Regions from separate parts of the Streptomyces sp. NPDC052773 genome, predicted to be linked through region 2. Evidence: riboswitches for the same ligand, from Rfam matches in the RefSeq annotation. Region 2 holds a riboswitch; each other region holds the start of a gene.
The links. A riboswitch is a leader RNA that binds a small molecule or an ion and turns the genes downstream of it on or off. The one in region 2 is predicted to bind cyclic di-AMP.
Positions count from the first base shown of each region.

Region 1: another riboswitch for cyclic di-AMP. It lies ahead of ACIG0D_RS17390 (M23 family metallopeptidase); the one in region 2 lies ahead of ACIG0D_RS15655 (transglycosylase SLT domain-containing protein).
Region 3: another riboswitch for cyclic di-AMP. It lies ahead of ACIG0D_RS10100 (transglycosylase family protein); the one in region 2 lies ahead of ACIG0D_RS15655 (transglycosylase SLT domain-containing protein).

Region 1 is NZ_JBITZX010000007.1:17,077-26,545, reverse strand. Features, by position in the region: gene ACIG0D_RS17405 (M48 family metalloprotease) at 1-2,752, shown strand, start outside; gene ACIG0D_RS17400 (dihydrofolate reductase family protein) at 2,795-3,931, opposite strand; tRNA gene ACIG0D_RS17395 (tRNA-Met) at 4,032-4,105, shown strand; cyclic di-AMP (ydaO/yuaA leader) riboswitch at 4,433-4,614, shown strand; gene ACIG0D_RS17390 (M23 family metallopeptidase) at 4,626-5,669, shown strand; gene ACIG0D_RS17385 (PrsW family intramembrane metalloprotease) at 5,786-7,171, opposite strand; gene trmB (tRNA (guanosine(46)-N7)-methyltransferase TrmB) at 7,212-8,018, opposite strand; gene lhgO (L-2-hydroxyglutarate oxidase) at 8,066-9,304, opposite strand; gene ACIG0D_RS17370 (MFS transporter) at 9,359-9,469, opposite strand, start outside.
Region 2 is NZ_JBITZX010000006.1:126,575-136,043, reverse strand. Features, by position in the region: gene ACIG0D_RS15665 (outer membrane lipoprotein carrier protein LolA) at 1-660, opposite strand, end outside; gene ACIG0D_RS15660 (polyprenyl synthetase family protein) at 1,144-2,154, opposite strand; cyclic di-AMP (ydaO/yuaA leader) riboswitch at 2,796-2,960, shown strand; gene ACIG0D_RS15655 (transglycosylase SLT domain-containing protein) at 2,966-3,472, shown strand; gene ACIG0D_RS15650 (HAD family hydrolase) at 3,518-4,402, opposite strand; gene fahA (fumarylacetoacetase) at 4,646-5,857, shown strand; gene ACIG0D_RS15640 (M56 family metallopeptidase) at 6,065-7,003, shown strand; gene recQ (DNA helicase RecQ) at 7,099-9,159, opposite strand; gene nuoN (NADH-quinone oxidoreductase subunit NuoN) at 9,315-9,469, opposite strand, start outside.
Region 3 is NZ_JBITZX010000003.1:468,396-477,864, reverse strand. Features, by position in the region: gene ACIG0D_RS10130 (class I SAM-dependent methyltransferase) at 1-1,124, opposite strand, end outside; gene ACIG0D_RS10125 (NAD(P)/FAD-dependent oxidoreductase) at 1,324-2,715, opposite strand; gene ACIG0D_RS10120 (exopolyphosphatase) at 3,261-4,202, opposite strand; gene ACIG0D_RS10115 (DUF501 domain-containing protein) at 4,199-4,789, opposite strand; gene ACIG0D_RS10110 (septum formation initiator family protein) at 4,810-5,295, opposite strand; gene eno (phosphopyruvate hydratase) at 5,389-6,669, opposite strand; gene ACIG0D_RS10100 (transglycosylase family protein) at 6,996-7,682, opposite strand; cyclic di-AMP (ydaO/yuaA leader) riboswitch at 7,687-7,865, opposite strand; gene ACIG0D_RS10095 (transglycosylase family protein) at 8,047-9,081, opposite strand; gene ACIG0D_RS10090 (cytochrome P450) at 9,296-9,469, opposite strand, start outside.

The sequences.
Region 1 (9,469 bases), on a different contig from region 2:
CGGTGTCGCCTACGCCACCGAGGCGCTGTGGCGCGCGGTCGCCGTCCTCGTCCTCCTCCCCTGCACCGTGCTCGCCCTCTATCCGAGGCCCTGGGCCCACTCACCGGCCGAGGTGCTGGACCTGTGGCGCGCACACTGGTCGCCGGCGCTGCGCGGGCTGTTCCGCGTCGCCTTCGTGGCCGCGCTGATCCTGCTGGCCCGGGGAGACGTGATGCGCACCCGGGAGCTGTACGCCGACATCGACGCCGCCCGCTGGAACGAGGCCGCCCGCCGGTTGCCCACGCCCGGAGCGGGACGACCCGGTGGCGGCCGTCGGCGGGGGCGGCTGCGGGACCTCTGGCGGACGCATCCCGCGTGGTCGGAGCGGGCGGTCTCGCTGCTGGACCCCGGCCCGATGTTCGGTGTCCGCGCCTCGACGATGTTCCTGTCCGGTGTGGTGACCGCGCAGGTGGCCGTCGGTCTCGACGTGGCCGTCCACGAGCTGGCGGGGTCCGGGACGTCGTGGGCCTCGGACCTGCCCGAGTGGACGGCCGCCGCGCTCGTCACCGGGATCGCCGGGGTCGCCGTATGGCGGGCGGTGGCGTACGCGGTGGCCTGCGGGCTGCGCGTGCCGTCGGGGCTGCGGGCCGGTCTGTGGCTGGGGCTCGGGCTGGGCCTCGGCGAGCTGCTGACCTTCCAGCACGCGGGCACGGGCTGGCTGCCGCCCGCGCCCCAGGTGCTGCTCGTCCTGGTCGCCGGGTCGGCCGTCCTGCTGTGGTGGGCCGCACAGTGCGCCGAGCTGTGGGTGACGACCTGCCGGGGCCGTTCCCTGGTGCCCAGCCATCTGATCGGCACGGCCGCGCTGCTGGTGGTCTACGGCGGCTGGTTCACCTGGTGGGCCTCCCGGGGCCATCTCTTCGTGGGCGGCGACTTCCTCGCCGGGGTCGACTGGGACGGCCTGCTCGGCCGGATGTATCCCGGGACGCCGCCCGAGCAGATGCCGTATCTCACCGTGCTGAAGTGGCTGGCGTACGTGCCGCCCGCGACCTCGTCGCCGATGGTCCACGTCGGCGGCACCGTCCTCTGGTTGTTCCCGCTCGTCGTCTGGGCCCGCCCGCAGGGCTCCGGCCCGGCGCCGTGGCTGCGGCGGGCCCGGCCGCGGGGCCCGTGGCCCGGCCTCGACGGGACCGTCCCCGCGATGCGGTGGCTGCTGACCCGGGTGGCGGTGGGCGGCGCCCTGACCGTCCTGGTGCTGCTCGGCACCCGGATGTGGCTGCACCACACCCGGCCGCCCGCGGGGTACCGGGGCGCGGCCTGGATCACCCAGGTGTCGGCGCTCAGCCTCCTCGCCGTCCTGACGGCGGTCGCGGTCACGACCGGCGCGGTGTACGCGACGACGCGGCGGCTCCGGCTGGCGCTGGCCCTGACGGTCGGCGGCTCGGTGCTGATGACCGGCCTGGCCGCGGCCTTCGTCCTCGCCTCCGCCGACGGCTGCGTGCCGGGCGCGCAGGCGGTGGTCTCGACCTGCGTGTGGGAGAGCCGGGCCGGATGGCTCATGGTCCATCTCCACCTCGGCCCGCACGGACTCGGCCTCGGCTTCTACGCCGTGACGGTCACCGCGCTGCTGATGGCGGCGGTGAGCCGGCGTCCGGTGCGGATCCGGTGGGGCCGGCGGAAACGGTCGTACGGCCGCCGCGCGTCCGTACCCGGGGAACGGGTGAGGCCCGCGCGGCGCCGGCTGCCGGCCGCCGCCGTGTGCGCCGGGGGCGCGGTCGTCGCGGTCGTGGTGTGCCGGGCGGTGCTGTCGGGGGTGCGGCCGTCGAAGGCCGAGGCGCTGCGCGGTGGCTGGCTGCCGGAGGTGATGCTCTGGACGGCGGTGGCGCTGGTCACGGCGGCGGCGGTCACGGCCGTGGTGGTGGCGTTGCGGGCCCGGGGCGGCTGGTGGCCCGCGCGGGCCGTCGGCGCGGCGGCGCTGAGCCTGCTCGCCGGAACCCTCACGGCGACGGCACTCACCGCGGCCGAGGGCTGTGTGCCCGGTCTGACCACGCTGTGGGCCGGCTGCGAGCCGCGACCGGGGCCCGTGTGGGACCTGACCCGGTTGATGCTGCTGCCCCGGCTGTCGGCCCTGGCCGTACCCGCCGCCGCGCTGACGGTGCCGGTCGTGCTCGCGCTGCGGGCGCTGCCGCCGCTGCCGCCCCGGGTCCGGAGGCGGCGCCTGGCGCTGCGGCGGGCGTACGTCGTCGTGGCCTGCCTGGCACCGGTGCTGCTGCTCAGCGGCCAGCGGGAGCTGGAGGCGTTCGCGGACCCGTCGACCGCGCAGGGCAGGCAGGGCGCCCAGGCGCGGGAGAAGGCGCGGCAGCGGGAGCGGCTGCGGGACTGGCTGGAGCGGGGCGGCCAGACCGCGATGAACGCGTACGCGGCCGACTACCGCGCCCTGCGGGACGCGCTGGCCCGGCATCCGCCCGCGCGGGGTTATCCCCAGGATGTGTACGCCCCGGTGTGCGCCTTCTGGTCCGTGGACGGGGCACAGGCCGCGCGCCTGCCCGCTCCGCCGGTCGACGTCCCCGAGGCGGCCGACTGGGCGGCGATCGCCGAACTCGCCCAGCGCGGCGGCGGCATCTGCCGCAGCGGCCTGGCCGCCGGATCGGACCCGGTCACCGAGCGCGGCCTCAGCGAGCTGGCCACGGCGGCGGACCGGTACATGGCGCTGTCGCTGGCGCTGTACGACGTCCTCCGTCCCGGAGGGAAGGGGAAGGAGGGGGCGGGCTCGTGACCGGGCGTGCTGACCGGGCGCGGTGACGGTCCGCGGGTCGGGTCAGCTCAGCAGATGGCGGTTCGGCGCCTGGGCCGTCTCGGCGTACTCGGGGAGCACCACGACGTCCACGCCCCGCGCCGTGAGCGCCCCGACGCCGTCGGCGTCCGCCACGAAGGTGTCGGGCTCCCGCCACGCCGTGACGACCCTGCGGACGCCGGCGTCCAGGATCAGACCGGCGCAGGGGCGGGGCCGGGAGGCGCGGCGGGTGCAGGGCTCCAGGCTGCTGTAGACGGTGGCGGTGGGCAGCCGCGGGTCCGCGGGGTCGATCTTCGCCAGGGCGGCCTCCTCCGCGTGGACGACCGGGTCGTCGCCCTCCCGGGAGTGGCCGCGGGCTAGTTCCGTGCCGTCCGCGGCGACGACGATCGCGCCGACGCTGAAGGCGGACGCGGAGGGCGGGCACTGCGCCGCCAGGGCGCAGGCCTGGGCCAGCCAGTGGTGGTCCGCGGCCACCGCCGTCGTGCCCGTGCCGGGAGCGGTCGGCTGGTAGCGCACCAGGACCACGTCACCGACCGGGCGGGTCTCCACCAGACGCAGCCGGCCCGGCTGGTAGGGGCCGGGGCCGAACAGACGGGGCGCCTCCGGATCGCCGACGAAGAGGGGCGCGAGGGCGAGCTGGAGCTCGTCTGCCAGGCCCTGCTGGAGGAGTTGGGTGTGGACCGTCCCGCCGCCCTCGACCATCAGCCGCCGTACGCCGCGGACGTCGTGCAGGTCCGCGAGGACCGTGCGCCAGTCCCAGTCGCCGTCCAGCGGCACGACGTACGCCGTGTCCGTGATGCCCGACGCCCGCAGGCGTTCCGCGCCCTCCGGGGTGGTGTAGACGATCTTCTCCCCGCCGGTGTGCCAGAACCGCGCCTGCGGGTCCAGGTCGCCCGAGCCGCTGACCGTGACCTTCAGCGGGTACTCCGGCTTCCCGGCCGCCGTCCGGGCCGCGCGGCGCTCGGCGGAGTAGACCAGCAGCCGAGGGTTGTCGGCGCGGATCGTGCCGGCGCCCACCAGGATCGCGTCGACGGACGCGCGGACCTCGTCGACCCGGTCGAAGTCGGCGGGGCCGGACAGCAGCAGACGCTCGGGGCCGGTGTCGTCCAGACAGCCGTCCAGGGAGACGGCGGCGGAGAGCAGGACGTACGGGTAGGGCATCGGCGCACCCATCTGGAGACGGCGGGATCCTGGTTCGCTTTCCAGGGAAACTACCTCTGGCGCGAGGGGTCCCGCGCATGGCGTACACTGGTGTCAACGACGCGGGGTGGAGCAGCTCGGTAGCTCGCTGGGCTCATAACCCAGAGGTCGCAGGTTCAAATCCTGTCCCCGCTACTGAAGGCTCAGGGCCGGAATCCATGAAGATGGGTTCCGGCCCTGAGTGTTTTCGGCGGCCCTGCTCGCCGTACGGCGGCCCTCCGCTGTCACCGGGAGTAAACGAGCAACCCCACTCCGCATAACATCTGAGTCACCATCAAAAACGAGAACGCTGCTGAAGTGATTCTGAGTGAGGGTCAACTCGCCCGGTTTTCGCCGCTCGTGGGCACTACGTCCACCCGGCGAACCGTAATGATCAAGCGGAACGGCTTGGAAATCACCCCCTGGTTCTATTAACGTCCGATAACGCAGCGCGGTCGTCCCAGCCGTCACAAGAGGCGGCTCCGTGCGCACGCGCCGAATCCCGTGAGGGAACCGGGGAACCACCACCTTGGGGTGAATCGGGCGTAAGGGGTCGAGTCCACACGCGGCTGAAAACCGCTCAGGGCACGGCTTGTTTACGCGCGTAGGAGACCTTCCTGCTCCGAACCCGTCAGCTAACCCGGTAGGCGAGAAGGAAGGAAAGGAGTACGCCCACGTGGCGTCCAACCGGCCTGCCCCCGGGGCCCCGTTCGTGCCCGGCCAGCGCACCGCCGACCCCGCCGACACCTTCGTGTACGGCGATCAGCGCACCGACGAGGGCCCGTGGGAGGAATGGAACCCCACTGCGGAATCCATTCGCCCCGTACGCGGCCGGCATCGCGTCACCAAGCAGCGCGGCGGACTCGCCCGCAGCTCCACCGTCCTGGGCGTCGGTGTCATAGCCGCCGTCGGCGCGGGCGGCATGGCCACCGCGCAGACCGGCAAGCCGCCGGTGTCCATCTCGATGCCCGACCTGCCGAACGTCGGCTCGCTCATCTCCGACGACACCGAGGCCGAGGCCCCCGAGGCCGCCGCCACCCCGCTCAGCAGCATCGGGGTCACCGCCGCCGACTCCGGGCAGGGCACCACCGACGCCGGCGAGGCGCTGCGCGCCCGCATCATGGCGCAGGCCGAGCAGCAGCAGGACCAGGTCGAGTCCAAGGCCGCCGCCGAGGCGCTGGCCGCCGCCGAGAAGGAGGCCGCCGAGGCCGCCGCCAAGGCGGAGAAGGAGGCGGAGGCCAAGGCCGCCGCCGCGAAGAAGGCCGCCGAGGAAGAGGCCCGCAAGAAGGCCGAGGCGGAGCGCCTGGCCGAGCTGGCCAAGCAGTACACGCTGCCGACCTCCTCCTACGTCCTCACCGCCAGCTACGGCCAGGCCGGCGCCATGTGGTCCTCCGGCTACCACACCGGCCTCGACTTCGCCGCGCCCACCGGCACCCTCATCAAGGCCGTGCACTCCGGCACCATCACCGAAGCCGGCTGGGACGGGCCGTACGGCTACAAGACCGTCCTCACCCTGGAGGACGGCACCGAGATCCTCTACGCCCACCAGTCGTCGATCGGCGTCAGCGTGGGCCAGAAGGTCACCACGGGCGAGGTCATCGGCCGCGTGGGCGCCACGGGCAACGTCAGCGGCGCGCATCTGCACATGGAGGTCCACACCGGGGCCGGTGGCGCGCTCGACCCGATGGCCTGGCTGCGGAGCAAGGGCCTCACGCCCTGAGCGGACGCCCGCTCCCTCTCCTTCTTTCTCTTCCGAACCCCGGTTCCTCTTCCGGTCCCCGGCGGTCCTGACGGCAACCCCCCGACGTCAGGGCTGCCGGTCGGCATGCCGACCGGTCACGTCCGGTACGGGTTGTAGGCCGGGTACGGCGCCGGGTGCGCGGTGTGCGGCGTCCGCTGCACGGGATGCGGCGGGCGGTACTGCGGGTACGGCGGCCGGTGCCCCGGGTACGGACCCGCGGGGCCCGGCATCGGCCACGGCATCATCACCGGCACCGGCGGGGCCGTCACGCGCGCCGCGTACTCCAGCGCCGGGCGGGCCACCTCGCGGCGCCGCCACAGCTCGTGCAGCAGCTCCCGCTCCCGCAGGACGAAGTCCGCGCCGGCCCGGCCGCTGCGCCCCCGGTGCCGCAGGAACGCCAGCGACGTCGCGTACGACTCGTACTCGGTGACCGCGCGGGCCGCCGGTTTGCCGAGGTGGTGCCGGGCGTAGTCGCGGGCCAGGTGGCGGGCGCGCATCGAGCCGAGCGCGAAGGGCTCCGCCGGGCCCAGCCAGCCGGCGGCCACATACGCGGGCAGCTCGTCGCGCACGGTGCGCAGCTCCCGCTGCCGGGTCCAGATCACGAGCCAGGTCAGCAGCCCGAACGCGGGCACCATGAACGCGGCGTACACCGCGAGGAACGCGTAGCCGCCGAAGCTCGCCGAGCCGTTCCACAGCGCGTGCATGCCCATCGCGAGCAGCAGGCCGCACGGCGGCAGCAGCAGGCGGCGCATCCGCTGGCGGGGCCCGGACAGGGCGGCGATACCGAAGCCGATGCCGGTGAAGACGGTGAACAGGGGATGCGCGAACGGGGACATCACGACGCGCACGAAGAAGGTGGCGGCGGTGACGGAGGCGATGCCGCTGTCGCCGGAGAGCTGGTCGGTGCCGAAGGCGGTGCCGAGGTAGAGGATGTTCTCGGTGAACGCGAACCCGGTCGCGGTCACCCCGGCTATGACCACGCCGTCGACGATCCCGGTGAAGTCCCGCCTGCGGAAGAGGAAGAGCAGCAGGATCGCGGCGGCCTTCGCGGACTCCTCCACGACCGGCGCTATCACGGTCGCCCCGAGGGTGTCCGCGCCGGCCGGGTCGGCGGTCGCCGTCGCTATCCACTGGGTCGCGAAACTGTTGGCGACGATCGCGATCAGCGCCGCGGCGCAGGCACCCCAGGCGAACGCGAAGATCAGGTTCCGCCAGGGGCCCGGCTCCACCCGGTCCAGCCAGCGGAACGCGGCTATGAGGAGCGGGACGGGCAGGACCGCCAGGCCCAGACCGACCAGGAACCCCTCGGTGCCGGTCTCCTCGCGCACCAGGGCGAGGATGACGAGCCCGGACAGCGCGAGCAGGGTGATGAGCGCGCCGTAGCGCACCCAGGGGCGCTGCCACCAGTGCGCGGGCCGGGGCGCCCCCGCGACGGGGACGGAGGCACCGGGGGGCGTGGGGTACGGGGGACTGCTGGCCACGGCATTGACCCTTACGAGGGACGGAGCCGCCCGCGGTGGATCAGGCGTCGGCGGGAGGCTGAGCTGACGTTGTGTGTGGTACGCGGCGGAAGAGCAGGTCGTTCACGACATGACCCTTGTCCAGTCCCTGACCCTCGAAACGGGTGAGCGGACGGAACTCCGGGCGGGGCGCGAAACCGCCGTCGGCCTGGGTGTTCTCGAAGTCCGGGTGCGCGGTGAGCACCTCGAGCATCTGTTCCGCGTACGGCTCCCAGTCGGTGGCGCAGTGCAGGATCGCGCCGGGCTTCAGCCGGGTCGCGGCGAGGCTCAGGAACGCCGGCTGGATGAGCCGCCGCTTGTGGTGGCGCTTCTTGGGCCACGGGTCGGGGAAGTAGACGCGCAGACCGTCGAGGGAGTCGGGGGCCAGCATCTCGCGCAGCAGGATGATGGCGTCGCCGTTGCCCACGCGGATGTTGGTCAGGCCGCCCCGGTCGGCGAGGCCGAGGAGGTTGCCCTGGCCGGGGGTGTGCACATCGACCGCGAGGATGTTGGTGCCGGGGTCGGCGGCGGCCATCTGCGCGGTGGCCTCGCCCATGCCGAAGCCGATCTCCAGGACGACGGGGTTGTCGTTCCCGAACAGCTCGGCGAGGTCGAGGACCCGGCTGCCGTCGATGTCGAATCCCCACTTCGGCCACAGCCGCCTCAGCGCGTCCGCCTGCCCCGCGGTCACCCGGCTCCGCCTCGGCTGGAAGCTCCGGATGCGCCGCTCGAAGTGCGAGCCGGCGGGGTCCGCCTGGGGACCCTCGGGGAACCGGGGCGCACCCTTGGGGCGGCGGGGGGCGGGGGCGGCGTTCAGGGAGTCAGACACAGTGGCATCGAGTCTACGGGGTCGGGTGGCCGGAACCGGTGTGGTGCTCAGCGCTCCTCCAGGGCTGCCAGGGCCCGGCGGGCGACCTCCCGGCCGATGGGCAGGGACGCCGTCGCGGCGGGGGAGGGGGCGTTGAGGACGTGCACCGTGCGGGGGGCCTCCTGGATGAGGAAGTCGTCGACCAGCGTCCCGTCGCGCAGCACCGCCTGCGCGCGCACGCCCGCCGCCGCCGGCGCGAGGTCCGCCTCGGTGACGGCGGGCAGCAGTCTGCGGACGGCCTCGGTGAACGCCGCCTTGGACACCGACCGGTGCAGCTCCCCCGCCCCGTACCGCCAGTGGCGGCGGGCCAGCTGCCAGGCTCCGGGCCAGGCCAGGGTGGTGCCCAGCTCGCGGGGCCGGACGACGCCCCAGCCGTACCCCTCGCGGGCCAGGGCGGGGACCGCGTTGGGGCCGATGTGGACGCTGCCGTCGATACCGCGGGTGAGGTGGACGCCGAGGAAGGGGAAGGCGGGGTCGGGCACGGGATAGACCAGCCCGCGCACCAGCTCGGGCCGGCGCAGGTCGTAGTACTCGCCGCGGAACGGGATGATCCGCATTTGTGGGTCGTCCCCGGCCAGCCGGGCGATCTCGTCGCAGTGCAGCCCGGCGCAGTTGACCAGGACGCGGGCCCGCACGACCGCGCCGTCGGCGGTCTCCACGGCCACGCCCAGCTCCGGGCGGCGGTCCACCCGGACGACCCTCGCGCCGTACCGGATCTCCGCGCCGGACGCGGTGGCCAGCCGGTGGGCGACGCCGGTGAAGTCGCAGATGCCGGTCGTGCCGACGTGTATGGCGGCGAGGCCGCGCACCTCCGGCTCGAACTCCGCGATCTGGGACGCGCCCAGCTCCCGCACGGGGATGCCGTTCTCCCGGCCGCGCTGCACGAGGGCGTGCAGGCGGGGCAGCTCGGCGCGGTCGGTGGCGACGATCAGCTTGCCGGTGACGGCGTGCGCGATGTCGTACTCGGCGCAGAACTTGACCAGCTCGGCGGCGCCGCGGACCGCGTACCGCGCCTTGAGGGAGCCGGGGCGGTAGTAGATGCCGCTGTGGATGACGCCGCTGTTGCGGCCCGTCTGGTGCCGGGCCGGGCCCGCCTCCTTCTCCAGCACCATGACCCGCGTGCCCGGCGCCCGGCGCGTGATCGCGTACGCCGTCGACAGGCCGACGATCCCGCCGCCGATCACCAGCACGTCACAGTCGTAGGCGATCTTCCGCACCTGCTCCACCTCCCGGCTTCGATAGTGCACTGCGCCACTGACAATGCCCTCAAACCCGGGAGGCGGGCCGCTGTGCGACCGGTCTCACGCCGGGGCCATGAGCAGCGGGCGGGCCCGCTCGCGCAGCTCCACGACGCGCGGCTCGTCGCCGTACGGCTCCAGGCGGTGCAGGAGGTCCTTCACGTACTCCGTGGT
Region 2 (9,469 bases):
CTGCTTCGGCTCGATGAGCAGCTTGTAGGCGTCGCGCCCGGCGACCTGCGCGGTTCCGTCGACGGTGACGGAGGTGGTGTCGTCGACCGCCTTCAGCGCCTGCTCGGCGAAGTCCTTCGGGGTCGCGGGGGACTCGGCGGCGGGCCGGCCGGACTCGTCCGCGGTGCCGTGGAAGACCTCGTTGGACGCGCTGTCGTAACCCCAGACGTCCTTGCCGTTGTGGATGAGGCTGTACTCGGCGGCGTTCTCGATCACGGACAGCTTCTGCCGGTCCGGGCCGTCGGCCGCGACGCGCAGGGTGTGCGTGCCGGTCGCCAGCTCGGTGAGCTTGGCCGACGGGTCCGCTGCGGAGCCGTCCCCGCCGCCGGGCGCGGTCGGCGCCGCGCCGCCGAGGGCGCCCTCGAGGCCGCCGAGGTCGGGCAGGCCCAGGTCCGTGGCGATCTTCACCGTGCCGGACAGCCGCTCGACGTCCGACTCGGCGATCTTCTGTATGAGCTGCTGCGCGGTGATCTCCGGCAGGTCGGGGCTGCCGGAGTCGGCGAGGGCGGGGACGAGCCCGATGGTCCCGGCCGCCACCCCCACCACCGCGACCGGAACGACGTACCGGACGGCTTTGCGCCGCCGTGCGGTCGTGCTGTCGTCGGATTCGTACGGTGCCATGTGTGCCCTACCTCCGTCGTCGGCCCGCCCATTCTCACCCGATTGGGTGAGGAGTGGTGGCTTTTCCGTGGCTTCCTTCCGTGCCTCCCATCTGACCAAAAGCGGGCACGGCTTTCGTCAGACCGCGGAATCAACTCCGCGTACTGCTGGGGTATGACACGGCGGGCCGGGATCTCCCCCGACCCGTAGGGGTCACGGTCGCGGTGGGGCCACGGGCGTGGTGCGGGTCACGGTCGCGGTGGGGGTCATGGTCGCGGTGGGGGCCGCGATCGCGGTGCGGGTCATGGCCGTGGTGCGCGCCACGGTCGCGGTGGGGGCGCGGTGCGGGCCACGGCCGTGGTGGGCGTCACGATCGCGGTTGGGGGGCCACGATCGCGGTGCGGGTCATGGCCGTGGTGCGCGCCACGGTCGCGGTGGGGCCGCGATCGCGGTGCGGGTCACGATCACGGCAGGGGCCACGGTCGCGGTGCGGCCCGGCGGGGCTCAGCCCGCGCGGTGGACCACCGCGTCGCACAGCTCCTGGAGCGCCCGCTTCGCGTCGCACTCCGGCAGCGGGGCCAGCGCGGCGCGCGCCTCCTCGGCGTACCGCACGGTGTCCCGCCGGGCCTGCTCCAGCGCCGGGTGCGCCCGCAGGGCGGCCAGCGCCCGGGCGTGCCGGGCGTCGTCGCTGAGGTCGGATTCCAGAAGCTCGCACAGGGCGACGTCCTCGGCGCGTCCGCCGCGCGCGGCCTGCTCGCGCAGCCTCAGCACGGGCAGCGTGGCGATGCCCTCGCGCAGGTCGGTGCCCGGGGTCTTGCCGGACTCGTGGGAGTCGGAGGCGATGTCGAGCACGTCGTCGGCGAGTTGGAAGGCGACGCCGAGCCGCTCCCCGTACTGGGTGAGGACGCTGACGACGGACTCGTCGGCGCCGGACATCATCGCGCCGAACCGGCAGGAGACGGCCACCAGCGAGCCGGTCTTGCCGCCGAGCACGTCCAGGTAGTGGTCGACCGGGTCGCGACCGTCCTGCGGGCCCGCGGTCTCCAGGATCTGCCCGGTGACCAGCCGCTCGAAGGCCTCGGCCTGCACCCGGACCGCCTCGGGCCCGAGGTCGGCGAGGATGTGCGAGGCGCGGGCGAAGAGGAAGTCGCCGGTGAGGACCGCGACGGAGTTGCCCCACCGCGTGTTGGCGCTGGGCACACCGCGCCGCACGGCCGCCTCGTCCATCACGTCGTCGTGGTAGAGCGTCGCCAGGTGGGTCAGCTCCACGACGACGGCGGAGGGCACCACGCCCGGCGCGTAGGGGTCGCCGAACTGGGCGGCGAGCATCACGAGCAGCGGCCGGAACCGCTTCCCGCCGGCCCGCACCAGATGCTGCGCGGCCTCCGTGATGAACGGGACCTCGCTCTTGGTGGCTTCGAGCAACCCTTCCTCGACAGCCGCCAATCCGGCCTGGACATCGGCTTCCAGAGCCTGGTCCCGCACGCTCAGCCCGAACGGCCCGACGACGGTCACGAGGGGTCTCCTGTCTGCTGGTGTCTACTGGCGATTACGCGGTTTGTCGATACGTCGCTGCCTTCACTCAAGTCAGCGTATCCGGTCACGTTTCGATCACCGATGCCGCCCACGGTTACAGCACGGGCGGTATCGGATCACGCCCGGAATGTTTTTGATCAGCTGATAAGAAGGGATATCTCCGGTGGTGACATGCGCATGACTACCGCCTCTCCCCCTCCCTCCCTCTTTCTCCGGCTCCTCCGACTCCCGGACTCCCGACTCCTCCGGTCCCCCGACTCCTCCGGTTCCCCGGTTCCCGCCGACCGACCCTCATACGACAACGACGCGCACTCCATAAGGGGTTCCGCTCCCGCGGCAGACATGGCACGTCTTGAACTTATTGCCCGTTTTGCTGTTTTTGCTCCCCAGCGTGAGTTGACTCACGGCAGCCAGGTCACAGGCTCCACACAGTTCCCTCGTCAGATCCCCACCGGCTCCTGCCAGTTGGCTCCGATCCGGAGAAAAGGATCAAGTACGCCAAACGCGCCGATCATGGTCAACGGGCGCGATAAGTGAATCCGGTACTTGTTCCGGACACGGGCTCTCGCATACGTTCCGGGTCCGTCGGGCGGACGCCGAATCCTGCCGCCGCCCGCCTCACCCACCACGAACTCACTCGTACGGCAGGAGCGGGGGACCCAGGTAACACGCCGGTCCGGGCATCGCCCGGGGCGGCTTGGGGTGAAGTCGTGCGCTGTGGCGCGCGGCCGGGCATCTCCCCGCCCGAACCCGACAGCTCACCTCGCAGGCGTGGGAGAGGACGTTCACCATGCCCGCACGTGTGCCCGCTCAGCCCCTGTCCGCCGCCGACCAGCCGGTCAAGGGCCGCCGCACCCGTCTCGCCCGCACCCTCGCCGTCGCCGGCACGGGTGTCGCCGTGCTCGCGCTGCCGCTGATCGGCGCGACCGGCGCCGCCGCTGCCACCCCGGCCGCGGCGACCGCCGCCACGGCGTACCCCAACAACCTCGACGGCTGGATCCGCCAGGCCATGTCGATCATGGCCCAGCACGGTATTCCCGGCAGCTACGACGGCATCTACCGCAACATCATGCGTGAGTCGTCCGGCAACCCGAACGCCATCAACCTCTGGGACTCCAACGCCGCCAAGGGCACCCCGTCCAAGGGCCTGCTCCAGGTCATCGACCCGACGTTCGCGGCGTACCACGTGCCCGGCACGGCGTACGACCCGTACGACCCGGTCGCGAACATCGTGGCCGCCTGCAACTACGCGGCCGACCGCTACGGCTCCATCGACAACGTCTTCGGCGCGTACTGAGCCACGCTCACCGAGTGAGCCCGGCCTCCGCCGGCTGAGCCGGGCTCACCGCCTGAGCCGGCTCATGGCCTGAGCCGGACTCACCGGCCGAGCCGGGCTCACCGTTTCACCGAAAAGTCGTTCGAGGACGGTGGCGATGCCGTCGTCCTCGTTCGAGAGGGTGATCTCGTCCGCGACGGCCTTGAGTTCGGGGTGGGCGTTGGCCATGGCGACGCCGTGCGCCGCCCAGTCGAACATGGGGATGTCGTTCGGCATGTCCCCGAAGGCCAGGGTGTCCTCGGGCCGCAGCCCCAGATGGTCGGCCGCCAGCGCGAGGCCGGTCGCCTTGGTGATGCCGCACGGCTGGAGCTCGACCGTGCCCGGCCCCGACATCGTGACGGTGGCCAGCGAGCCGACCACCGAACGGGCCACCGCCGCCAACTCGTCGTCGGACAGCGTGGGATGGCGCAGCAGCACCTTGCTGATGGGCTCGCCCCACAGGTCGTCGCGCCGCCCGACCCGCACCGCGGGCAGGGTGGGGTGGGGCATCCGGTAGCCCGGCTCGATCAGCGTCAGCCCGTCGACCCCGTCCTGGTCGACCGCCGCGTACACCTGCCCCGCCTCGGCCTCGATCTTGCCGAGCGCGGTCTCCGCCAGCTCCCGGTCGAGGGTCACCGACCACAGCAGCCGGTCGGCGTCGATGTCGTACAGCTGCGCCCCCTGTCCGCACACCGCGAGTCCCCTGCAGCCCAGGTCCTCCAGGAGCGGGCGCACCCGTGGGGCCGGCCGTCCGGTCACCACCAGATGCCGGGCGCCGGCCGCCGCCACCCGGGCGAGCGCGGCGCGCGACCGGTCGGAGACCGTGTCGTCGCCGCGCAGCAAGGTGCCGTCGAGGTCGGTGGCGATGAGGGAGTACGCGGTGCGCGCGGCATATGCGATGGGTGCGGCCATGATCAGAGAATACGGACCCGGCGCCCGCCCCGCTCACCCTCAACTCCCTTTCCGCCGTCCGGTTTTCACCCCCAGGCGGCGTCCGCGCGGTCCGCTCCTCGCCGGAGCCCGGCGGGCGCGGCTTCTCCGCCTGCCCGGGCCCGCGGACACCACGGCGATGACGGCACTGCCCAAACGGGGATCACCGCCGTAACGTGTGGCGCGACCGCATGGACCGCACGTACGAAAGTGAGGCAGCACCCCATGCCCCCCTTCGATGTCCCCGAGGGCGACCCCTTCGGTCCGCACAACCTTCCGTACGGCGTGTTCTCGCCCGCCGGGTCCGAGCGGCGGACCGTCGGCGTGCGGCTCGGCGACCATGTGCTCGACGCGGGCGCGGCGGCCGTGGCGCTCGGCTCCCCGTACGCCTCGCTGCTCGACCGGCCCACGCTCAACCCGCTGCTCGCGGCCGGCCGCACCACCTGGTCGGACGTACGGCGCGCGCTGACCGCGTGGGTGACCGTGCCGTCCCACCGGGAGACCGTCGCCCCGCTGATGCACCCCCTGTCGTCGGTGACCCTGCATCTGCCCTTCGAGGTCGCCGACTACGTCGACTTCTACGCCTCGGAGAATCACGCCCGCAACGTCGGCCGGATGTTCCGCCCGGACGCCCCCGACTCGCTCACCCCCAATTGGAAGCACCTGCCGATCGGCTACCACGGCCGCTCCGGCACGGTCGTGGTCTCCGGCACCGACATCGTCCGTCCGGCGGGTCAGCGCAAGGCGCCCACCGACCCCGCGCCGGTCTTCGGACCGTCCGTCCGGCTGGACATCGAGGCGGAGGTCGGCTTCGTGGTCGGCACGCCCTCGCGGATGGGCAGCCCGGTGCCGCTGGGCGACTTCCGGGAGCATGTCTTCGGGCTGTGCCTGCTCAACGACTGGTCCGCGCGGGACATCCAGGCCTGGGAGTACGTGCCCCTCGGGCCGTTCCTCGGCAAGTCCTTCGCCACCTCCGTCTCCGCCTGGATCACCCCGCTGGACGCCCTGGAGGACGCCCGGGTCGCGCCCCCGGAGCGCACCCACGAACTGCTGCCCTACCTCGACGACTCCGGCGAGGAACCCGGCGGTTACGACCTGCGCATCTCCGTCGCCGTCAACGGCCACGTGGTCTCCGAACCCCCGTTCTCCACCATGTACTGGACGGCCGCCCAGCAGCTCGCCCACATGACGGTGAACGGTGCCTCCCTGCGCACCGGCGACCTCTACGGCTCCGGCACGGTCAGCGGCCCCGAGCCCGCGCAGCGCGGCTCCCTGCTGGAGCTGACCTGGAACGGCCGCGACCCGCTCGAACTGCCCGACGGCAAGCGCACGTTCCTGGAGGACGGCGACACGGTGACCCTCACGGCCTGGGCTCCGGGTCCGGGCGGTGCCCGGGTGGGTCTCGGCGAGGTGACGGGGACGATCGTGTCCGCGTGAACCGCCGTACCGGACACGGTCGTCGAGCCGTGGAAGGGTGTCCTCCGGTAACGCCCTGGTCCGGGCGCTGACTCCGGGCCCCGCCCGCCGTCATACTGGCGGCGGGCGGAGTGCGCGACGCCGGTGCGGGATGCGGACGGCGCGCGCCCCTCGCCCGCATCGCACGACCGAAGCCGCCCTCTCCCTCCTGGATCCGGAGCCCCTGGCATGACCGTCTGCCTGCTCCTGCTCAGCGTCCTCGCCGTGACGGCCGCCGTGCCGGTCCCCCGCGCGCTGACCCGTGCCGCCTGGCCCGAACGGGAGCCGGTGGTGGCGCTGTGGGTGTGGCAGTGCCTGGTCGCCACCGTGCTGCTGTGCTGCCTGGCCGCGCTGACGCTCGGCGCGGCGGCGGTCTTCCAGACCGTCCGCGACCGGGTCTTCGCCCCGGCCCCGCCGGCCGTCACCGCCGCGTACGACCTGTCTGCCGCGCCGCCCTGGGCCGCCGCGCTCACCCTGCTGCTGGCCTGCGGGGCCGCCTGGACCACCGCGATGCTCGCCCGTGAGCTGGTCGAGGCCCGCCGCCGGCGCGGCCAGGCCCGCGCCCACCTGCGCGAGCGCGCTCCCGACCTGCCGGCCGGGCTGCCCGCCGCCCGCGGACCGCTGCTGGTCCTGGAGGACGAGTACCCGGACGCCTGGTGGCTGCCGGGCCATCCGGCGCAGCTGGTCGTCACCACCGGCGCCCTGCACCGCCTCACCGACCACCAGCTCGACGCCGTCCTCACCCATGAGCGCGGCCACGCCCGCGCCCGCCACGACTGGCTGCTGCACCTCTCTACCGCGCTGGCCACCGGTTTCCCCCGTATCCCGCTGTTCGCGCACTTCTGCGACCAGACCCACCGCCTGGTCGAACTGGCCGCCGACGACACCGCCTCCCGGCGCTGCGGTCACCTCACCACCGCGCTCGCCCTGATCGAGCTGAACCAGCACCGCGGCGTGCTGTCCTGCGCCTCCAGCCACCGGCTGCTCGGCGAGCGCGTCGACCGTCTGCTGCAGCCGCCGCCCCGGCTGGGCCGACGCCACCGGGCCCTGACCACGACGGCGGCGGCGCTGGTGCCGCTGCTGCCCCTGCTGATCACCTTCGCACCGGGGCTGACGGCACTGGGCTGACGGCACTGGGCTGACGGGACTGGGCTGACGGGACTGGGCTGACGGGACTGGGCTGACGGGACTGGGCCGGCCCTCCCGCCCGCGCGCGCTCGGCCTTACGCCCAGTCCGGCTCCGGCTCCTCCCCGGACCAGTCGTGCGGGCCGAAGGGGTCGTCGGCGTCGAGGCCGGCGGAAGCTCCCGGGGCCGCGTCGGCCGGTGCGGGCGCCGGGGCCGCGTCGGCGGACGGGGCCGAGACCGGAGTCGAGCCCGGAGCGGGCGCCTGCGCCGCGCCGGGCGGGCCGCCCAGTCCGGCGAGGACCTCGAGCACACCCTCCCCGTACGTCGCCAGCTTCTTCTCGCCCACTCCGCTGATCCCGCCCAGCTCGCGCACCGAGGTGGGCCACACCATGGCGATCTCCCGCAGGGTCGCGTCATGGAAGATCACATACGCCGGGACGCCCTGTTCCCGCGCCTGCTCGGCCCGCCAGGCGCGCAGCGCCTCGAACGCCGGCAGCAGCTCCTCGGGCAGCTCGGCGGCCGCGGCCCTGGGCTTGCGCTCGCCCCGTGCCGTGCCCGTCGCCGCCTTCGCGGCGGTCGGCTTCTTCGGCTCCTTGCGCAGCGGCACCTCCCGCTCCCGCCGCAGCACCGCCCCGCTGGCCTCGGTCAGCACCAGCGTGCCGTACTCCCCCTCGACGGCGAGGAGGCCCTGGGCCAGCAACTGCCGGATCACGCCCCGCCATTCGCCCTCGGTGAGCTCCTGGCCGATGCCGAAGACGGACAGCTGGTCGTGGTCGAACTGGATCACCTTGCCGGTGCGCTTGCCCAGCAGGATGTCGACGATCTGCACGGCGCCGAACTTCTGCCCCCGCTCCCGCTGCAGCCGCACCACCGTGGACAGCACCTTCTGCGCGGCGACCGTGCCGTCCCAGGTCTCCGGCGGCGTCAGGCAGGTGTCGCAGTTGCCGCAGCCCGCCGGGTCCGGTTCCTGGCCGAAGTAGGCGAGCAGCTGCCCGCGACGGCACTGGGCGGTCTCGCACAGCGCGAGCATCGCGTCCAGGTGGGCCTGGGCTCTGCGCCGGAACGCCTCGTCGCCCTCGCCGGACTGGATCAGCTTGCGCTGCTGGATGACGTCGTTCAGGCCGTACGCCATCCAGGCCGTGGAGGGCAGTCCGTCGCGGCCGGCGCGGCCCGTCTCCTGGTAGTACCCCTCCACCGACTTGGGCAGGTCCAGGTGGGCGACGAACCGTACGTCGGGCTTGTCGATGCCCATGCCGAAGGCGATGGTCGCCACCACGACCAGGCCGTCCTCGCGCAGGAAGCGGGACTGGTGGGCGGCGCGGGTGCCCGCGTCGAGGCCCGCGTGGTACGGCACCGCCTCGATGCCGTTGCGGGTGAGGAACTCGGCGGTCTTCTCGACCGAGTTGCGCGACAGGCAGTACACGATGCCGGCGTCGCCCGCGTGCTCCTCGCGCAGGAAGCTCAGCAGCTGCTTCTTCGGGTCCGCCTTCGGCACGATCCGGTACTGGATGTTCGGCCGGTCGAAGCTCGCCACGAAGTGGCGGGCCCGGGGCATGTTCAGCCGCTCGGTGATCTCCCGGTGCGTGGCGCGGGTGGCGGTCGCCGTGAGCGCGATCCGGGGGACGTCCGGCCAGCGCTCGCCGAGCAGCGACAGGGTCAGGTAGTCGGGGCGGAAGTCGTGGCCCCACTGGGCGACGCAGTGCGCCTCGTCGATCGCGAAGACGGAGATCTTCCCGCGCGAGAGCAGATCCAGCGTGGCCTCCACTCGCAGCCGCTCCGGCGCGAGATAGAGCAGGTCCAGCTCGCCCGCGAGGAACTCGGCCTCGACGACGCGCCGCTCGTCGAAGTCCTGCGTGGAGTTGATGAACCCGGCCCGCACGCCGGCCGCCCGCAGCGCGTCCACCTGGTCCTGCATGAGCGCGATGAGCGGGGAGACGACGACGCCCGTGCCGGGTCTGACCAGGGCCGGGATCTGGTAGCACAGCGATTTGCCGCCGCCCGTCGGCATGAGAACCACGGCGTCGCCGCCGGCCACCACATGCTCGATGACGGCTTCCTGCTCGCCGCGGAAGGCCTCATAGCCGAAGACCCTCTCCAGGGTGTCCAGCGCCTCACTCCGCGTCATTGTCATCTCGGCGATACCGCCCGTCCCGCCCATCGTCGTGCCCCCCGTACGTCGTCCCTCGACCACTGCTTCCACGATAGGGGGCGGCGCCGACAGTCCCGGGAGTTATCCACAGGCTGCGGACGACACAAAGGCCCGGCATCCCCCGCGAGGGATGCCGGGCCCCGGCCGTACCGGCGGGCGGAGGGTCAGCGCACGAAGACGCCCGCCTGACCCGCCAGGTCCAGGAAGTACTGCGGCGCCACGCCGAGCACCAGCGTCACCGCCACGCCCACCGTGATCGCGGTGACCGTCAGCGGCGACGGCACGGCGACCGTCGGGCCCTCCGGCTTGGGCTCGCTGA
Region 3 (9,469 bases), on a different contig from region 2:
CCGGCCTCGAGGTTGGTGACCCAGCGGCGCAGGGTGAGGGCGTAGTGCTCGCGGATCGACTCCACGTCGCGCACCTCGAACCCGGCCCGCTCCAGCTGGGCGACGGTGGTGCCGATGGGCGCCAGCTCGCCGTCGGGGAAGACGTAGGCGTCGATGAACTCGTCGACGTCGTACTCGGATTCGTCGCGCTGCGGGCGGCGCGCGATCTGATGGTTGAGCAGCCGCCCGCCGGGCTTCAGCAGGCCGTACAGATTCCGGGCGTACTCCAGGTACTTCTCGGAGCCCACGTGCTCGGCCATGCCGATGGAGGAGATCGCGTCGTACGGCCCGTCGGTGACGTCGCGGTAGTCCTGCACCCGGATCTCCACCCGGTCGGTCAGCCCCTCGTCGGCGACCCGCTTGCGGGCGTAGGCCGCCTGTTCCTGCGAGAGGGTGATGCCGACGACGCTCACCCCGTGCTCGCGGGCGGCGTGGATGGCCATGGAGCCCCAGCCGCAGCCGACGTCGAGGAGTCTCTGCCCGGGCCGCAGGCCGAGCTTGCGCGAGACGAGTTCCAGCTTGTCGCGCTGGGCGTCCTCCAGGGTGCCGCCCTGTTCCTCGGGCCTCTCCCAGTAGGCGCACGAGTAGACCATGGACGGGCCGAGCACCAGCTCGTAGAAGTCGTTGCCCACGTCGTAGTGGTGGCTGATGGCCCGCCTGTCGGTGCGCCGGGTGTGGAGATGGCCGCGGCGCCGGCGGACCTCCTCTCCCGGCGGGGCGGGCGGCAGCCCGGGCCCCGCCATCCGCACCAGCCCCCGCACGGCGGCCCGCACCTCGGGGTCCCGCAGGGCCTCCGCGAGGGTCCGCGCGTCCTCCCCCCGCTCCCAGACCAGTCCCGCCATCAGGTCGAGCGTCGCGTACAGATCCCCCTCGACCTCCAGCTCCCCCGCGACCCAGGCCCGCGCCAGCCCCAGCTCCCCGGGCTTCCACAACAGCCTGCGCAGCGCCCGCCGGTGACGCACCACCAGCACCGGCGCCCCCGGCGGCCCGGCCTGCGAGCCGTCCCAGGCCCGGATCCCGACCGGGAGCGGCGCTCCCAGCACCTGCTCGAGCAGCTCCTTCAGCCGCGGCGCGGCGTCCGCCATGGTGCACACCTCCGTGACAGCGATCCCAGGAAGTCCGACACCACGTAAACACCTGCGAGGTCGCAGCGCAGTCCCCCACGCGCGTTACGGCTGGGCAAAACCCTGGTGGGGCAGAGCCGGTTACCGGAAACGCCGAAGGGGCCGCCCGCACCACGGATGGCAGGCGGCCCCTTCGGGGTGTTTCAGAGGTGACCGGAGGTCAGGAGGCCTTGGCCTTCTCCTCGGTCTTCTCGGTCCTCGCGGCGGCCGGGGCCGGCGCCGGCTTGGCGGCCTCGTAGAACTCCTCGCGCGGGGACTCCAGGGCGCCGAGTGCGACGACCTCACGCTTGAGGAACATGCCGAGCGTCCAGTCCGCGAAGACGCGGATCTTGCGGTTCCAGGTCGGCATGGCCAGACCGTGGTAGCCACGGTGCATGTACCAGGCGAGACGTCCCTTGAGCTTGATCTTCATCTTGCCCATGACGATCATCGCGACGCCCTTGTGCAGGCCGAGGCCCGCGACCGCGCCCTTGTTGGCGTGGCTGTACTCCTTCTGCGGGAAGCCCCGCATGCCGGAGACCACGTTGTCGCCGAGGACCTTGGCCTGGCGCAGCGCGTGCTGGGCGTTCGGCGGGCACCAGGCGTTCTCGTTGCCCGCCTTGCGGCCGACGAGGTCCGGGACCTGGGCGTTGTCGCCCGCGGCCCAGATGTAGTCGGTGCCCTTGACCTGGAGGGTGGGCTCGCAGTCGACGTGACCGCGGGGGCCGAGCGGCAGGCCGAAGCGGGCCAGGGCCGGGTTCGGCTTGACGCCGGCGGTCCAGACGATGGTGTTGGCGTCGACCTCGAGGCCGTTCTTCAGCACCACGTGGCCGTCGACGCAGGAGTCCATCGACGTGGAGAGGTAGACCTCGACGCCGCGGCTCTCCAGGTGCTCCTTGCCGTAGGCGCCCAGCTTCGGGCCGACCTCGGGGAGGATCTTGTCGGCGGCGTCGACGAGGATGAAGCGCATGTCCTCGCGGGACACGTTCTTGTAGTACTTGGCCGCGTCGCGGGCCATGTCCTCGACCTCGCCGATCGTCTCGGCGCCGGCGAAGCCACCGCCGATGAAGACGAAGGTGAGCGCCTTGCGGCGGATCTCCTCGTCGGTGGTGGAGTCGGCCTTGTCCAGCTGCTCCAGCACGTGGTTGCGCAGGCCGATGGCCTCCTCGATGCCCTTCATGCCGATGCCCTGCTCGGCGAGGCCGGGGATCGGGAAGGTGCGGGAGACGGCGCCGAGCGCGATCACCAGGTAGTCGAAGGGCAGCTCGTACGCCTCGCCGACCAGCGGGGCGATCGTGGCGACCTTGCGGTCCTGGTCGATGGTGGTGACCCGGCCGGTGAGGACCTCCGCCTTGGGGAGCACGCGTCGCAGCGGGACGACGACGTGACGCGGGGAGATGTTGCCGGCGGCGGTTTCGGGGAGGAAGGGCTGGTAGGTCATGTACGACCGGGGGTCGACGACCGTGACGGTCGCCTCGCCGTAGCGCATCTTCTTCAGAATGCGCCGAGCTGCGTACAGGCCTACGTACCCACCGCCTACTACGAGGATCCTGGGACGCTCCGTGGTGCTCATGCCATCGAGTATCCACCCGGTCGGAGGGGGTGGCTCGTGCGCCCCTTCACAAGCTTCCACAGGCCCTGTGCTACACTCCCCGGCTCGCGTGACTTAGATCATGTCTAAGTGCGGGAACCGTGACCCCGCCCACACCGTTGTCAATGCCGCGTGAGCTGCCTCTCTGGGTCGCGGAGCCCCTCGTGAGCCGTCGGAAACAGTCCGCGGACCGCGTGATTCGAAGGCGCCCCACCCCCTGTTCTGAACATGTTCAAAGGCCAGTCGACCCCCCGAACGGGGCAACCGAAGGCGTTCGACGGCCCTCAGGGACCAAATTCCTTGTGAAGAACTTCACGAACTTTCCCGACGCGGCGTCACCGCGGGGTCCCGAAGGCCGCTCAAACGTGGTCACCGACTGCTCACCAGAGGCCTCTGACCAGGGGGTCGGTGCCGTCGGCGGGGTCGCCGACGGCACCCTTCCCGGCGGGCCGGACCACCGCCCGAAGCGCGGGTCGTCGGGGTCGTCGGCCCGGTAGGTGGACTTCCCGCGCGTCAGTGCACTGCCGTCACGCGACGGACCAGGCGATGCCGTCCAGGATGTCGTGCTCGCTCACCACGACCTCCTCCGCGCCGATCCGCTCCATGATCGCCAGCAGGACGAGGGCGCCGGCGGCGATCACGTCGACCCGGCCGGGGTGCATGGACGGTACGGCGGCGCGCTCGGCGTGGGTGGAGTGCAGCAGCCAGTCGGTGATCTCGCGGACCTTGTCGTGGGAGATCCGGGAGTGGTGGATGGCCGCCGAGTCGTACTCCGGCAGTTCCTGGGCGATCGCCGAGACCGTCGTGACCGATCCGGCCAGGCCCACCAGCGTGCGCGCCTCGCGCAGCGGCACCGTCCGTTCGGCCAGGTCGAGGGCGGCCTCGATGTCGGCGCGCATGGCCGCGACCTGCTCCTCGGTGGGCGGGTCGGTGACCGCGCCGTCCGTCACCAGGTGCCGCTCGGTCATCCGGACGCAGCCGACGTCCACGGAGCGGGCGGCGCGCACATGCTCCTCGCCGACGACCAACTCGGTGGAGCCGCCGCCGATGTCGACCACCAGGAAGGGCCGCTCCAGGTGGTCGTGGCCGGTCAGCTCCTTGGTGGCGCCGGTGAAGGAGAACTCGGCCTCCTGGTCACCGCTGATGACCTCCGGCTCGACCCCGAGGATGTCCACGACGCCGCGCACGAACTCGTCCCGGTTCTCGGCGTCCCGGGAGGCGGAGGTGGCCACGAACCGCAGCCGCTCGGCGCCGTACTCCTTGATGACGGCGGCGTACTCGCGGCAGGCCGCGAAGGTCCGCTCCAGCGCCTCGGGGGCCAGCCGCCCGGTGCGGTCGACGCCCTGGCCGAGCCGCACGATCGTCATACGGCGGTCCAGTTCCGCCAGTTCGCCGGTCTCCGGGTCGCAGTCGGCGACCAGGAGGCGGATGGAGTTCGTACCGCAGTCGATGGCGGCCACCCGGGTCACTGTCCGGCCTCCTCACCGGTGAGGGTCACGCAGGAGCCCTTGCGCCACCACTCGGGCAGCATGGCCAGGGCCTCGTCGCCGAGCGGGTTCACGCCGGGTCCGGCGGCCAGCGAGTGGGCCACCAGGACGTGCAGGCACTTGACCCGGTCCGGCATGCCGCCGGCGCTGGGGAAGCCCTTCAGCTCCTCGATCTCGTCGCGGCGGCGGATGTAGTCCTCGTGCGCGGCGCGGTAGGCGGCGGCCAGCTCGGGGTCGCTCTCCAGCCGGGCCGTCATCTCCTTCATGACGCCGTTCGCCTCGAGCGTGCCGATGGCCGAGTTGGCCTTGGGGCACGTCAGGTAGTACAGCGTCGGGAAGGGCGTGCCGTCGGGCAGCCGCGGGGCCGTCTCCACGACGTCCGGCTGCCCGCAGGGGCAGCGGTGCGCGATCGCGCGCAGCCCGCGGGGCGGCCGGCCGAGCTGCTGCTTGAAGGCCTCGACGTCCGCGTCGGTGGGCTCGGTGCGCGGGGTGGGCGGCAGATCAAACAGCGTCAGCGCGGAGCGCTGCCCTTCAGGGGGGGTGGTCGGGCGGCGGGCGGGAGTTTCCATGCCTGTCTTTCTTCGTCCGTTCAACGGTCCGGGACATCGGCGGCGTCGGCCTTGTCGACGCCGTCCCAGACGTTCGAGTACCAGGGGCGGTCGGCCCCGCCCGTGTCGGTGCGGGACTGCTTGGCCGCGTCCGGGTCGATCACCACGTACCCGGTCTCGCCGGGCATCACATAGTGCAGCCGTTTGCGGATCTGCTGCTCGGCGTACGCGTCGTCCTGCCACCGCGCCTTCTGGTCGCGCAGCCGTTCGACGCGCTCCCGCGCCTGCCGCTGCTCCCGCTCCAGGTCGGCGATCTCGGCGCGCTGGGCGACGTACTGCCTTATCGGGTAGGCGAGCGCCACCACCAGGGAGCAGACCACCAGCGCGAGCAGCGCGGCCCGGCCGGTGAGCCGGGAGCGGCGGGCCTGCCGTTTGGTCTGCGAGCGGTAGACACGGGCGGCGGTCTGCTCGCCGAGCAGTCTGATCCTGGTCGCGGTGGAGAACCGGTCCCGGTCCTTCACGGCCATCGTCCCGCCTCCCGTTCACGCGCGTACGTCCCCGCACACGGTACGGGACCGAGTACGGGGACGTACGTACGACGCTTCCTACGCGAGCGCTGCTCAGCCCTTGAAGCGGGGGAACGCGCTGCGGCCGGCGTACACCGCGGCGTCGTCGAGGATCTCCTCGATGCGCAGCAGCTGGTTGTACTTGGCGACGCGCTCGGAGCGGGCCGGGGCGCCGGTCTTGATCTGGCCGCAGTTGGTGGCGACGGCGAGGTCGGCGATGGTGACGTCCTCGGTCTCGCCGGAGCGGTGGGACATCATGCACTTGTAGCCGTTGCGCTGGGCCAGCTCGACGGCGTCCAGGGTCTCGGTGAGCGAGCCGATCTGGTTCACCTTCACCAGCAGGGCGTTGGCGGCGCCCTCCTCGATGCCCTTGGCCAGGCGCTCCGGGTTGGTGACGAACAGGTCGTCGCCGACGAGCTGGACCTTGTCACCGAGCTGGGCGGTAATGGTCTTCCAGCCCTCCCAGTCGTCCTCGAACAGCGGGTCCTCGATGGAGACCAGCGGGTAGGCGTCGACCAGCTCGGCGTAGTACTCGGTCATCTCGGCGGCCGAGCGGTTCTTGCCCTCGAAGACGTAGGAGCCGTCCTTGTAGAACTCGGACGCGGCCACGTCGAGGGCGAGGGCGATCTGCTCGCCGGGGGTGTAGCCGGCCTCCTTGATGGCCTCGAGGATGAGGTCCAGGGCCTCGCGGTTGGAGCCGAGGTTCGGGGCGAAGCCGCCCTCGTCGCCGAGGCCGGTGGACAGGCCGCGGTTCTTCAGCACCTTCTTGAGGGTGTGGTAGACCTCGGCGCCCCAGCGCAGGGCCTCGGAGAAGGACTCCGCACCGATCGGGGCGATCATGAACTCCTGGATGTCCACGTTGGAGTCGGCGTGCGAGCCGCCGTTCAGGATGTTCATCATCGGCACCGGGAGCAGGTGCGCGTTGGGGCCGCCCAGGTAGCGGAAGAGCGGCAGGTCGCTGGCCTCGGAGGCGGCGTGCGCGACGGCGAGCGAGACGCCGAGGATGGCGTTGGCGCCGAGCGAGCCCTTGTTGTCGGTGGCGTCCAGGTCGAACATGGCCTGGTCGATCAGGCGCTGCTCGGTGGCGTCGTACCCGACCAGCTCCGGGCCGATCTGCTCGATGACGGCCAGGACGGCCTTCTCGACACCCTTGCCGAGGTAGCGGTTCGAGTCGCCGTCGCGCAGCTCGATGGCCTCGAAGGCGCCCGTGGAGGCGCCGGACGGGACGGCGGCACGACCCGTGCTGCCGTCGTCGAGGCCGACCTCGACCTCGACCGTGGGGTTGCCTCGGGAGTCCAGGATTTCCCGGGCTACGACGACGTCGATGGACGGCACGAGCATCTCCTTCGTGGATGTGACGCGGTTGGCAGAACCGCGGGTGTGGCTCTGCGAGACGAGCCTAACCGGCTCCGGGGGATCGGCCAGCCGACCGCCCACCCCGTGGACGGAACCGAGAGTAAATTGTTTCCGAACGGAACAAAGACCGTTTCGGAAAATCCGCCGTCTCGGGCGGGGCGGGCGGGCGGCGGACACGGCAGGCGGGCGCCGCGAACACATGGGCGGCCAGGCGGCGGACGCGCGGCCGGACATGACCCCGCCCCGGCGCGTACGGGGGAGACGCGCCGGGGCGGGGAGTCTGCGGACGTGCCGCTGCTCTCTTCTTACTTGAGGTGCAGCTGCTGGCCCGGGTAGATGACGTCGGCGTCGTCGACGATGTCCTTGTTCAGCTCGAACAGCTTCTGCCAGCCGCCCTTGACGTCGTGCTCCTCGGCGATCGTGCTGAGGGTGTCGCCCTTGACGACCTTGTACTCGCCGTCGCCCTTCTCGACCTTCTTGCCGGTCGGGGTGGTGACGGTCTTCTCGGCCTTCTGGGCCGGCTCGGCGGCCGGGCGCTCGGCGGAGCGGGAGGCCGGCTGCTCCTCGGTCTCGCGGGCGGCGGTGGAGCCGGTGCTCTCGGCGGAGCCGCCGTTGTACGGAGCGCTGGAGAGGTTGACGCCGCAGTGCGGCCACGCGCCCTTGCCCTGGCCCGCGAGGACCTTCTCGGCGATGGCGATCTGCTGCTCCTTGGTGGCCTGGTCGGCCGTGGCGGCGTACTGGGTGCCGCCGTACGCGGCCCAGGTGGAGGCGGAGAACTGCAGGCCGCCGTAGTAGCCGTTGCCGGTGTTGATGGACCAGTTGCCGCCGGACTCGCACTGGGCGACGGCGTCCCACTCGGCGGCGGTGGCGGCGGAGGCGTTGCCGGCCGCCATCAGCGGGCCGGCGACGGCGGCGCCGGCGACACCGGCGATGGCGATGGCGCGGGTGGCCTTGGACGGACGACGGTGCTTGCCCTTGCTGGAAAACAGCATGGATCGATCCCCTCACCGACGCCTACGAGGTGAGCTGTCGGGTTCGGGCCGGTTGAGTTGCCCGGCCGCGGCTCTCGCGAGCTGCGGCTTCACCCCAAGCCGGTTCCGGTGTCGAGTCTCCTCAACGGCCGGGCCCGGCACTTACCTTGGGTCCCCCGCTCCTGCCTACGGCGCTTGAAGCGACGACTGTTCCCGGGCGCCGCTGGCAGGATTCGGCGTTGCGGCAGCCGGGGCTCGCGGTGACGAGCGGCTTTGACCGTAGCCACGCGATCAGCGGAATTTCAAAGACGATCAGGGCTTCTGAGACCTATCTCTCACCATGTTTATAACGGACATTCACCGCGAACCGTATGCTGAAGTCCCGCTACTTTTCTCCCGGTTCAACCCCGACCTCGAGGGTCTGACCGGGGAGGATGAGGTCGGGGTCGGCGCCGACCGTCGCCTTGTTCTCGGCGTAGAGCGCGGACCATCCGCCCTGCAGGTCAAGGGAGTCGGCGATGCCCCAGAGGCTGTCGCCGGAGCGGACCGTGTAGGTGCCGTCGGCCGCGTCGCGGGCGGCGGCGGAGTCACGGGAGGCGTGCCGCCCGGAGGGCTCGGTCGTACGACTGTCGGCGGCCTCCTCCTCGGCGCTGTCACCGCGGTGGCGCCCAGTGCCGGTGGAGCCGCTTTCGCCGGTGCCCGAAGAAGGGGCGTTCTGGCCGGACTTGTCCGACTCGTCGTTCTTGGTGGTGGCCGAAGGAGAGTCACCCTCTCCCCGTGCGTCACCCGACGACGCACCGTCGGTGGCGGCGGGGGACGGCGAAGTCGTGCCAGAACCGGACGATTCGGCATCTTCCGAGGCGCCGGCACCACCGGAAGACAGGGAGGAATCGGAGGATTCGGCCGTTTCCGAGGATCCAGAGTTTTCCGACGAGTCGGACAAGCCGGACTCGGGGCTCGTCGAGGAGTCGTCGGCGTCCGGCGTGGCCGTCGCACCCGACGCGGCGTCAGCCGCGAGACCGGTGTCGACACCGGGCGACGCGGAGTCGCCGTCGAGGCCGGCGAGCAGACCGCAGGTGGGCCAGGCCGCCACGCCCTCGGCGGCCAGGATTCTCTCGGCCACGGCTATCTGCTGCGAACGGCTGGCCACGTCGGGGCTCTCCGCGTAGTCGAGGCCGCCGTACTTCACCCAGTTCTCCTGGGATATCTGCAGACCGCCGTAGTAGCCGTTGCCGTTGTCCGCGCTCCAGGAGCCGCCGCTCTCGCACTCCGCGACCCTGTCCCATGTGGCTCCGCCGGCGGCGCTCGCGCTGGTCGCGCCGAGGAGCGGGATGGCGATGGCGGAACCGGTCACTCCGGCCGCGACGATGAGGGCCGGGGCCTGGCGGGGGCGACGGTGACGACCGTTCCCGGAGAGCATGCGGGGACCTTTCGCGAGACAACGGTGAAGCGCGGCACCGCTGCTGTGACGCTCGGCGCCGCGTTGATGGGTGAACGTATAGGCAGACGATCACTTGTCACAAGTTAATGCCGCACAGATCACGTGAAGATCACAGAGGTGAGGGTGTGTCACCTTTACGGCGGGGCAGGCTCGCTGGTCGCGCCGGGAACCGCGGGCGCAGCCGCGCGCGTCCTCACCGCTCGGGGGTGAACTCCACCGGCAGCGTACGCAGTCCGCGCATGATGAGGCCGCCGCGCCAGCGCAGCTCCGCGGGGTCGACGGCCAGGCGCAGATCCGGGAGGCGGGTGAGGAGGGTGGCGAGCGCGGTCTGGCCCTCCAGCCGGGCCAGCGGGGCGCCCAGGCAGTA